Regions from separate parts of the Sinomonas sp. RB5 genome, predicted to be linked through region 2. Evidence: predicted binding sites of a transcription regulator. Region 2 holds the regulator's gene; the other holds the start of a gene.
What was found. Region 2 encodes HrcA, which represses chaperone genes, less so after heat shock. Its sites were predicted from a motif close to TTNGCACTCGNNNNNNNCGAGTGCNAA; they were not measured.
Positions count from the first base shown of each region.

Region 1: the regulator HrcA is predicted to act here: its motif matches at 2,673-2,699, upstream of groL (chaperonin GroEL).

Region 1 covers NZ_JBSSGJ010000021.1:54,091-59,749, reverse strand. The annotation lists gene ACVWWH_RS18820 (uracil-DNA glycosylase) at 1-166, opposite strand, end outside; gene ACVWWH_RS18815 (DUF3263 domain-containing protein) at 359-718, shown strand; gene ACVWWH_RS18810 (LytR C-terminal domain-containing protein) at 767-1,393, shown strand; gene ACVWWH_RS18805 (ABC transporter substrate-binding protein) at 1,390-2,640, shown strand; gene groL (chaperonin GroEL) at 2,876-4,504, shown strand; gene ACVWWH_RS18795 (RNase H family protein) at 4,692-5,659, opposite strand, start outside.
Region 2 covers NZ_JBSSGJ010000005.1:131,834-137,492, forward strand. The annotation lists gene ACVWWH_RS08070 (16S rRNA (uracil(1498)-N(3))-methyltransferase) at 1-226, opposite strand, end outside; gene dnaJ (molecular chaperone DnaJ) at 229-1,356, opposite strand; gene hrcA (heat-inducible transcriptional repressor HrcA) at 1,371-2,387, opposite strand; gene ACVWWH_RS08085 (DUF3097 domain-containing protein) at 2,556-3,407, shown strand; gene ACVWWH_RS08090 (DUF4870 domain-containing protein) at 3,502-3,903, shown strand; gene hemW (radical SAM family heme chaperone HemW) at 3,919-5,169, opposite strand; gene lepA (translation elongation factor 4) at 5,169-5,659, opposite strand, start outside.

The sequences.
Region 1 (5,659 bases), on a different contig from region 2:
GCCGGCTGAACGCCCGCAGCAGGCGCGACGGGGCCGGGAGGATGCAGCCGCCGTCGTGGGCCTCCGCGGCGAGGGCGCGCAGGGCCGAGCGGAGCGTCGGCTCACAGGCCGAGAGCGCGGGGACCCAGTCGGGGTGGACGAGGTCCGCCAGCGGCGCGGCGGACATCGCCTCGAGGGTGCGGGCGTCCTCGGCGCACGACGCCGGCGCCTCGCCGCCCGCGTCCGGGCCGCCGGAGGCCTCGGGCAGGTCGAAGAGCGGTTCGGCGTCCATCACGCGAGCCAGTGTGCCAGAGATGCCGGGGCGGCGCGCCCCGGGCGGAGAATGACAGAGCTGTAGTTCCCGCTTAAACTGGAAGCCATGTCGTCAGCAGCAGCACACCACGCCCATGCCTTCGACGACGCCGTCGACCACGGGCCCGCGCCCGCGTCCGCCGAGCAGGAGGACACCCAGGCGGGCCGTCCGGCCGGGGGACTGACCGAGCGGGAGATCCAGATGCTCGCCCTCGAACGCGGTTGGTGGAAGTACGCCGGCGCCAAGGAGCAGGCCATTCGCGAGCTGTTCGACCTCTCCGCGACCCACTACTACCAGCTGCTCAACGCCCTCATCGACACCGAGGACGCGCTGGCGCACGATCCGATGCTGGTCAAGCGGTTGCGTAGACTGAGGACGTCGCGGCAGCGCGCGCGCACTGCCCGCCGGCTCGGCGGCGGCGCCTGACGCTGCGCGCCGTCCCCAGCCGGCCACCGACAAGGACCTGACGCACGCATGAACACCTATCCCCGCGACGAATTCGACGCTGTCCCCGAGGCGCCGCGCCGGCAGGGTGTGCACCGGACCCGTGACGAGAGCGGCCCGGACGACGGACCCAGCCCCTCCGGCCGGGGGCTGCGGTGGATCCTCGCCGCCGGCATCCTCGCCCTCGTCATCGGCGCCGTGTCCTTCTTCGTGCTGCCGCGGCTGGGCCTCTCCGGCCAGCCTGCGGCCGCGTCCGCTGCCACCTCGCCCGCAGCGTCCGCAGCGCCGAGCGCCTCCGCCCAGGGGAAGCCGTCCGCGGCCCCGAGCCAGGCGCCCTCGTCCGCGGCCCCCACCGCCACCCCCACGGCCTCGGCCGGAGCCGACCCGTCCCTCGAGGTGGGCGTCTACAACGCGACCTCGACGGCCGGCCTGGGCAACCGGGTCGCGGCCACCGCGCGCGCGGCCGGGTGGTCCGTCTCCACCGTCGGCAACTGGAGCGGCGCCCCCGTCGACGGCCCTGTCGTCTACTACCGCTCGGCCGCGGACGCCGCCTCGGCGCAGGCCCTCGCAGCCGCGGTCGGCGTCCGGACGGTCCTCCAGGCTCCCGCGCTCGGGCTGCCGCTCGCCGTGGTGATCGGACCCGGGTACACCGGGTGAGCAGGCGGGCACCGAAGGCCAGGGCCGCGGCGGTCGCCGGGGTCCTCGCCCTCGGCCTGTCCGCCACCGCGTGCGGTGCCACCGGCGAGGCCCGCACCGCCCACCCTTCGCCATCCGGGGACGGCGTGCTGCGCCTCGGCCTCCTCCTCGACTCGACCGGCGACTCGGCGTACCTCAACGACGCCCAGCGGGCCGCCGTGGTCCTCGCCGTCCAGCAGGCGAACGCCGCGGGCGGCTACGGCGGCAAGCCCGTGGAACTGCTCCCGGTCCAGCCCGGGTCGGACACCGCCGCCGAGTCCCGCCGCCTCGCCCAGGCCGGCGCCGACGCCGTGATCGGCCCGACAGACTCGAGCCGCGCGCCCGCCGCGATCGACGTGCTCTCGAAGGCCAAGGTCCCGCTCATCTCGCCGGCGAACAGGGCCGCCGCACTGACCGGCTACCGCAGCGGCGGGTTCTACTTCCGCACCTCGGCACCGGAGGGCGCCGAGGGGGCCGCCCTCGTGGAGCTCGCCCGGCGGTCCGGGGCGAAGCGCATCGCGATCCTCCATCAGGCCGGCGACCACGGGAAGGCCGAGGCGGACGCCGCCTCGGCGGCCGCCCGCGCCGCGGGCGTGGCCGAGTCCGGCAGCGCCGAGTTCACCGGGCACTCCGCCGGGGCCGCCGCCGCTGCGGCGAAGGGTGCCGACGCGGTCCTCGTCATCGGTCAGGGCGACGGCCAGGCGATCCTCGCGAGCGTGGCGGACGCCGGGGTCCCGGGCTCGAAGCTCCTGCTCTCGAGCGGCGTCTACGGCCGCTACGGCTCGGCCCTCGCCGACCATGCGCTCGACGGCGCCCGCGCGCTCGTTCCCGGGGTGTACCCGACCCCCGAGTTCCAGGCCGACCTCCTCGAGCATGCGCCGGACCTGAAGGACCTGACCTTCGCAGGCGAGGCCTACGACGCGGCCTCGCTCGCGATCCTCGCCGCGGGCGCCGCGAAGGACGACGGCGGGGCCTCCATCGCCTCCAAGCTCATCGACGTCTCGGGCGGGGACGTGGCCGGTGCCGTGGAGGGGAACCGCCAGAAGTGCACCGGGCTTCCAGCGTGCCTCGCGCTGCAGGCCAAGGGGACGCCCGTGGACTACGAGGGCCAGTCCGGGCCGATCGGCTTCGACGAGCACGGCGACGTCACCACCGCCCGCTTCATGGCCTTCACCTACGGCGCCGATAACCAGCCCGTCCGGGACGGCGACGTCACGGTCGCGCGATAGGCCTTCGCGCCGGGCGTACAGGCTCGCCTGCGCTTGCACTCGGGGTGGGTGAGTGCTAATTATGGACCTAGCACTCCGGCGTCCAGACTGCTAAAGCGGTGTGGTCGCGGGGGCAGGATCACCTCGCTGGGGTGAGGCGTAGGCCGCCGTGGGAACGGGGGCCGCCGCCGGCCGTCGCGGGCGCTGCAGCAGGTGGCCTACCGACACACACGTCCCGAAAGGACCTCAAGCCGTCATGGCCAAGATCATTGCATTCGACGAGGAGGCCCGTCGCGGCCTCGAGCGCGGCCTGAACCAGCTGGCCGACGCTGTCAAGGTCACCCTCGGCCCGCGCGGCCGCAACGTCGTCCTCGAGAAGAAGTGGGGCGCCCCCACGATCACCAACGATGGCGTCTCCATCGCCAAGGAGATCGAGCTCGACGACCCGTACGAGAAGATCGGCGCCGAGCTCGTCAAGGAGGTCGCCAAGAAGACCGACGACGTCGCTGGCGACGGCACCACGACCGCCACCGTCCTCGCCCAGGCCCTCGTGAAGGAAGGCCTCCGCAACGTCGCCGCCGGCGCCGACCCGCTCTCGCTCAAGCGCGGCATCGAGAAGGCCGTCGACGCCGTCACGGCCGCACTGCTCGAGTCCGCCAAGGAGATCGAGACCAAGGAGGAGATCGCGGCCACCGCGTCCATCTCCGCCGGCGACACCCAGATCGGCGAGCTCATCTCCGAGGCCCTCGACAAGGTGGGCAAGGAGGGCGTCATCACCGTCGAGGAGTCCAACACCTTCGGCCTCGAGCTCGAGCTCACCGAGGGCATGCGCTTCGACAAGGGCTACCTCTCCGCGTACTTCGTCACCGACGCCGAGCGCCAGGAGACGGTCCTCGAGGATCCCTACATCCTCATCGTGAACTCCAAGATCTCCTCGGTGAAGGACCTCGTCGCGGTCCTCGAGCGCGTCATGCAGGCCAACAAGCCGCTCCTCATCATCGCCGAGGACGTCGAGGGCGAGGCCCTGGCCACGCTCATCGTCAACAAGCTCAAGGGCACCTTCAAGTCCGTCGCCGTCAAGGCCCCGGGCTTCGGCGACCGCCGCAAGGCCATGCTCACCGACATCGCGATCCTCACCGGTGGCCAGGTCATCGCCGAGGAGGTCGGCCTCAAGCTCGAGAACGCCACGCTCGACCTGCTCGGCAAGGCCCGCAAGGTCGTCGTGACCAAGGACGAGACCACGATCGTCGAGGGTGCCGGCGACGCCGAGCAGATCGCCGGCCGCGTGTCCCAGATCCGCGCCGAGATCGAGAACTCCGACTCGGACTACGACCGCGAGAAGCTCCAGGAGCGCCTCGCCAAGCTCGCCGGCGGCGTGGCCGTCATCAAGGCGGGCGCGGCCACCGAGGTCGAGCTCAAGGAGCGCAAGCACCGCATCGAGGACGCCGTCCGCAACGCGAAGGCTGCCGTCGAGGAGGGCATCGTCGCCGGCGGTGGCGTGGCCCTCATCCAGGCCGGCGCCAAGGCGTTCGCCAACCTCAACCTCGAGGGTGACGAGGCCACCGGCGCCAACATCGTCAAGGTCGCCATCGAGGCCCCGCTGAAGCAGATCGCCTTCAACGCCGGCCTCGAGCCGGGCGTCGTCGCGGACAAGGTCCGCGGCCTGCCCGCCGGCCACGGCCTCAACGCCGCCACCGGCGTGTACGAGGATCTCCTGGCCGCCGGCGTCAACGACCCGGTCAAGGTGACCCGCTCTGCGCTGCAGAACGCCGCCTCGATCGCCGGCCTGTTCCTCACCACCGAGGCCGTCGTGGCCGACAAGCCGGAGAAGGCCGCCCCGGCCATGCCCGGCGGCGACGACATGGGCGGCATGGGCGGCTTCTGATCCGCTAGCTAGCCTCCCCACCCGTTTCGGGTACAGATCTCGTCGCGGTTCTGCCCTTTCGGGTACGCGACGGCTCTGATGGACGACGGCGGGGTCCCCACTTTGTGAAGTGGGGACCCCGCTGTCGGCGTTCCAGGAGTGAGGGGCGGGGGCGCCCGAACTGCCCGGGCGGCTCAGCCTGGGCGGCTCAGCCCTCCGAGGTGCCCTGGTGGAAGCGGAGGCGCCACCGGCCGTCGGTGCGCTGCCACAGCGACGAGCGCAGCGCCGAGCCAGTGCCGTTGACGGTGCGGTACACGACCTGGACGAGGTCGCTGCCGAGGGGCACGGCGTCCACGAGCTCGAAGCGCACGTGCGACTCGGGGGCCGCCACGAGCTCCTCGATGAGCTCCTCGCGTCCCCAGAGGCGGCCGGAGGCCCCGATCTCGCGGTACTCAGGGTGGAGGAGGAAGGCCAGCTGGCCGTAGTCGCCCCGGACGTCCGGATCGAGGAGCTCCTGCTCGAGCTCGACGACCGCCTCGACTTCCCGCGCCCGCTCGGGCTGCTCAGGCTCCGCGGCGATCGCGTCGAAGAGTTCGGCCTGCTCGGGGACCGTGCCGAGGCCGACCGCGCCCGAGGCACCGGCGCCGCCCAGCGACGCGCCCCGGTCCGCCGGCCGCCGGCGGGTCGCCGCGGACGAGGGTGCCGGGGAACGCACGGCTCCCGCCTCGCCGCCGAACCCGGGGCCCTCGAGGGGGGCCCGTCCCGACTGGTACGCCAGCGCCACGGCGCGGGCCTTCGTGTCCGCAGCCTCGTTGAGCGGATGCCCGGCGTGGCCCTTGACCCACTCGAAGGTGTAGTTCCGGCCCGCGAGCTCCGCGTCGATCTGGCTCAGGAGGTCGACGTTGAGGACCGGCTTGCCGTCGGCCTTCTTCCAGCCCCGGCGCTTCCACCCTGGCATCCACTTGGTCACGCAGTTGATCACGTACTGGCTGTCGCACAGGATCCGGAGGGGTTCCTGGCCGAGGGCGGCGGTGGACCGGAAGAGGTCGAGCACGGCCATGAGCTCGCCCTGGTTGTTGGTCCCGTGCGGCCACCCGCCGGCATGCCACGTCTCCTCGTCGATGTACCAGGCCCAGCCGGCAGGTCCAGGGTTGCCGAGGGCGGAGCCGTCCGCGG
Region 2 (5,659 bases):
CGTGCAGCACGGTGTCGACGACCGCCTCGAGCACGGAGCCCTCGGCCCTGCTGACGGTGCCGACGGCGCGGGTTCCGGCGCCGTCCGAGACGTCGACGCCCTCCCCCACGCCCAGGCGCCGGACCGCGACGGCGTGACGGCCCTCGGCGCCGTCCACGGTCATGGTGCCTCCGGGGACCGCGCCGTCGAGCGCGCCGGGGGCGACGTAGAAGAGCGGCCGGGACATCGTCAGAGGTTGCCGAGCTTGTCGCGGAGCTTGGCGAACATGCCGCCGCTGCCCACGAGCTTGCCCTCGCCGACCTGCTCGCCGCGGAGCTTGGCGAACTGGCGCAGGAGTTCCTCCTGCTCGGCGTCGAGCTTGGTCGGGGTCTCGACCCGCACGTGCACGAGGAGGTCCCCGCGGCCCGTGCCGCGCAGCCGGGCCACGCCGAGGTCGTGCAGGGTCACCACGTCACCCGACTGGCTCCCGGGCCGCAGGGTGATGCTGTGCTCGCCGTCGAACGTCTCGAGGGTCATCTCGGACCCGAGCGCGGCCGCGGTCATGGGGACGCTGAGGGTCGCGTGCAGGTCGTCGCCTTCGCGCGTGAACGTCGGGTGCGCGGCCACCCGGATCTCGACGTAGAGGTCCCCGGACGGACCGCCGGCCGTTCCGGCCTCGCCCTGGCCCGCGAGCTGGATGCGGGTGCCCGTGGAGACCCCGGCCGGGATCTTGACCGTGAGCGAGCGCCGGCTCCGTACGCGCCCCTCCCCGCCGCACTCGTTGCACGGGCTGGGGATCTCCGTGCCGAAGCCCTGGCAGGTGGGGCACGTGGCCATGGTCATGACCTGGCCGAGGATCGAGCGCACGGGGCGCTGGATGTGCCCGGAGCCGCCGCACACGCCGCAGCGGACCGGCTCGGTGCCGGGCTCGCAGCACGATCCGTCGCAGCGGCCGCAGACGACCGCGGTGTCGACCTCGAGCTTCTTGTTGACGCCGAAGACGGCGTCCTTGAGCTCGATCCGGACGGCGATGAGCGCATCCTGCCCCCGCCGCACCCGGGACGCCGGGCCCGACTGCCCCGCCCCGCCGCCGAAGAAGGTCTCGAAGATGTCCTGGAACGCGAAGCCCGCGCCGTTGTAGCCGCCGGAGAAGCCGTTGTCGGTGCCGTTCTCGTTGCCCGTCGTGTCATAGACACGGCGCTTCTGCGGGTCCGAGAGGACTTCGTAGGCGTGGGTGACGGCCTTGAAGCGGTCCGCGGCGTCCTCGCCCGGGTTCATGTCCGGGTGGAGCTTGCGGGCCAGCTTCTTGTAGGCCTTCTTGATCTCCTCGGGGGTCGCGTCGGTCTGCACGCCGAGGGTTTCGTAGTGGCTGCTCACAGTTCTCTTTCTTCTCAGCTTCCGGCGATGATCTTCGACAGGTAGCGGGCGACCGCCCGCACTGCGGCCATCGTGGCCGGATAGTCCATGCGTGTGGGGCCGAGGATGCCGAGCTTCGGTCCGTCGTCCTGCCCGTAGCCGGTCGCGACGACCGAGGTCTCGGCCAGGCCGACATACGGGTTCTCCCGGCCGATCGTCACGGTGACGCCGCGGGGATCGGCCGCCATCTCCGAGAGGAGCCGCAGCAGGACCACCTGTTCCTCGAGCGCTTCGAGCACGGGTGAGATGCTCTGGAGGAAGTCGCTGTTGGACCTTGCGAGGTAGGCGGTGCCGGCCATCACCATGCGGTCTTCGCGGCTCGCCTCTGCGAGGGTGCCGAGGCCGTGGGCCAGTTCGGCGCCGAGCCGCTGGTCCTGCGGAGCGAGCGAGGCGACGACCTCCGCCGCCCCGACCGCGAGCCGTCCCACGGCCGTCCCGGCCAGCCCCTCGAGGAACCGCTGCCTCAGGTACGCGAGCCTGTCGCGGTCGACGTCCTCGCTGAGGGTGTGCACCCGCTGCTCGACGGTGCCGGTGTCGGCGATGAGGACGAGCAGGACCTGGCGCGGGGCCATGGACACCGCTTCGACGTGCCGCACCTTGGCGCGGCCCAGCTGGGGGTACTGCACGACGGCGACCTGGTTGGTCAGCTGGGACAGGAGCCTGACGGTGCGCTCGAGCACGTCGTCCAGGTCGTCCGCACCGCCCAGAAGGGTCTGGATCGCCTGCTTCTCCGCGGCGGACAGCGGCCGCACCGCAGCGAGGTGGTCCACGAAGACCCGGTAGCCCTTGTCAGTCGGCACGCGGCCGGCGCTCGTGTGGGGTGCCGTGATGAGGCCGTCGTCCTCGAGGGCGGCCATGTCATTGCGGATGGTGGCGCTCGAGACGCCGAGCCGGTGGCGTTCCACGAGCGCCTTGGACCCGACGGGCTCGCGGTAGTGGACGTAGTCCTCCACGATCGCCCGCAGGACCTCCAGCTTGCGGGGCTCGTTCATCACACCTCCTGCTGCGACGGCGGGCGGCACACCCGCGGCTTAGCACTCTCTGGGATCAAGTGCTAAGTCTAGTACGCCCACCGGGTCCGGCGGGAACCCCCGTGCTGTGCACTCGGCCACGGCGCGTCCCCGGGGCCCTCCGGGGCGACCCGCCGTAGGATGCGGCGGGTGGACCGACTCAGCTATGACTCCTGGGGGCCGGCCGACCTCGCTGCCCCCTCCCGTGCCGAACTGCCCCTCGTCCCCGCCGAGCCCGGGCTCGTCCTCGAGGACGCCGAGAGCGGGTGGGTGGGTGCCGTGGTCCGCGTGGAGAAGTCCGGGGGCATGCACGTGATGAGCCTCGAAGACCGGCGCGGGCGGACGCGCTCGTTCCAGCTCGGGTTCGGGTTCCTCCTCGACGGCCGTCCCGTCCGCGTCGGACCGCCGGCCCCGAGGACCCAGCCCGCGCCCCCGGCCCGCACCGCGTCCGGCTCCGTCCGCGTCGAGGGGATGCGCGCGCAGGTGGCCAAGGCGAGCCGGGTCTGGGTCGAGGGCAAGCATGACGCCGAGCTCGTGGAGAAGGTGTGGGGCGACGACCTCCGCGTCGAGGGGATCGTCGTCGAACCCCTGCATGGGGTCGACGACCTGGCCGGGGCCGTGGCGGCGTTCGGCCCAGGACCGGGCCGGAAGCTCGGGATCATCGTCGACCACCTGGTCGAGGGCTCGAAGGAGTCGCGCATCGTGGCCGAGGCGATGGCGGTGCCCGGGGCCGCCGGGAACGTGCTCGTCGTCGGCCACCCCTATGTGGACGTCTGGCAGGCCATCAAGCCCTCGGTGCTCGGCATCCCCGCCTGGCCCACCGTCCCGCGGGGCGTGGACTGGAAGACCGGGATCCTCAAGGCCTTCGGGTGGCCGCACGGCACCGCGGAGGACGTCGGGCTCGGCTGGCAGAAGCTCCTCGGAGCCGTGCGCACCTACGCCGACCTCGAGCCTTCCCTGCTGGGCCGCGTCGAGGAGGTCATCGACTTCCTGACCGCCTGAAGAGGCAACCTTGGATATCCTTGGACTGCTCCCGGCGGCCGTGCGGCCGGCGTGGGCGCCAAGACCGCAAGGAACCACAGGCAAGGATTCATCAGTGGCCGAGTACCCGAAGGACCCCCGCAGCACCGCCGGACAGGACAACGGTGCCACGGTCCCCGCGCCGCTGACGGCGTCCGAGGACCGGCAATGGGCGACCCTCGCGCATTTCGGCGGCATCCTCGGCTTCGTCCCGTCGCTGCTGATCTACCTCGTCTTCAAGGACCGCGGCCCCTTCACGGCGCAGGAATCGAAGGAAGCGCTGAACTTCACGCTGCCGCCCACGGTCGCGGCGGTCGTGCTCAACCTGCTCGGGTACATTCCCTTCGTCGGGAGCGTGTTCTCTGTCCTCGCGACGCTGCTCTGGATCGCGCTCACCGTGTTCTCGGTCACGGCGGGCATCCAGGTCAACCGCGGGCAGCCGTACCAGTACCGCTACAACCTGCACCTCATCAAGTGATGCCTGCTGCCCGGGTCAGGGCAGCAGGGCCCGCACGACCGCGTCGGCGAGGAGCCGGCCCCGCAGCGTGAGGACCAGACGGCCCCGCAGGGCTTTGGGCCCGTCCACGAGGCCATCGGCGATCAGGCCGGCCACGGCCGCGCGGCCCCCGGCATCGAGGTCGGACGTGGGCAGGCCGGAGGCGAGCCGGACCTTCAGGAGGACTCGCTCCACGCGGCGCGTGCCGTCGTCGAGCGTCTCCCGGGCCGCGGCCGGCGAGACGCCCTGAAAGAGGCGCCCGGCGTACGCGGTGGGGTGCTTGACGTTCCACCAGCGGACGCCGCCCACATGGGAGTGGGCGCCCGGCCCGATGCCCCACCAGTCGCCGCCGTTCCAATAGGCGAGGTTGTGCCGGCATTCGAAGCGCGCGCTCTGCGGACCCGGGCCCGCGGCGCCGCGGGCCCAGTTGCTGACCTCGTACCAGTGGAAGCCCGCGCTGCCCAGCACCGCGTCGGCCAGCTCGTACTTCTCGGCGTGGTCGTCGTCGTCCACCTCGGGGACCTCGCCCCGGCGGATCTGGGCCGCGAGCTTCGTGCCGTCCTCGACGATGAGCGCGTAGGCGCTGACATGGTCCGGTTCGCACGCGAGCGCCGCGTCGAGCGAGGCGCGCCAGTCGTCGCGCGACTCGCCCGGGGTGCCGTAGATCAGGTCGAGGCTCACGTCGAGTCCCGCGTCGCGCGCCCACCGGACCGCCTCGGGCACCCGGGACGGGGTGTGGGTCCGGTCGAGGACCTTGAGCACGTGCGGCACCGCCGACTGCATGCCGAAGGAGACCCGGGTGAATCCGGCCTCGGCGAGGGCCTGGAGGGACGCGGGCGTCACCGAGTCGGGGTTCGCCTCCGTGGTCACCTCGGCTCCCGGCTCGAGCCCCCATTCCGCGACCGCCGCAGAGAGGATCGCGGTGAGGTCCTGTGCGGGCAGGAGGGTCGGCGTGCCGCCGCCGAAGAACACCGTGGACAGACGACGGCGAGGCACGCCGGAGGCGTCCAGCGCGGCTGCCGCGAAGCGCACCTCGGAGACGGCCGTCGCGGCGTAGTCCGCCTGCGAGGCGCCGCCGCCGAGCTCGGTGGCCGTGTAGGTGTTGAAGTCGCAGTACCCGCAGCGGACGGAGCAGAACGGGATGTGGGCGTACAGCGAGAAGCCCCGCTCCCCCGCCGCGACGGCCGCCTGGGGCGGCAGGGCGCCGTCGGCCGGAGCCGGGTCGCCCAGAGGAAGGGTGCTGGGCACTATTTCTTCGCCTTGTCCTTCGACTCGTCGGTGGTGAGCGCCGCGATGAAGGCCTCCTGGGGCACCTCGACGCGGCCGACCATCTTCATGCGCTTCTTGCCCTCCTTCTGCTTCTCGAGGAGCTTGCGCTTGCGGGTGATGTCGCCGCCGTAGCACTTGGCGAGGACGTCCTTGCGGATGGCCCGGATGTTCTCGCGGGCGATGATGCGGGAGCCGATGGCCGCCTGGATGGGCACCTCGAACTGCTGGCGCGGGATGAGCTCGCGCAGCTTCGCGGTCATCATCGTCCCGTACGCATAGGCCTTGTCGCGGTGCGTGATCGCGCTGAAGGCGTCGACCTGCTCGCCCTGGAGCAGGATGTCCACCTTGACCAGGTCGGCGACCTGGTCGCCGTCGGCCTTCCAGTCGAGCGAGGCGTAGCCGCGGGTCTTGGACTTGAGCTGGTCGAAGAAGTCGAACACGATCTCGGCCAGCGGGATCCAGTAGCGCA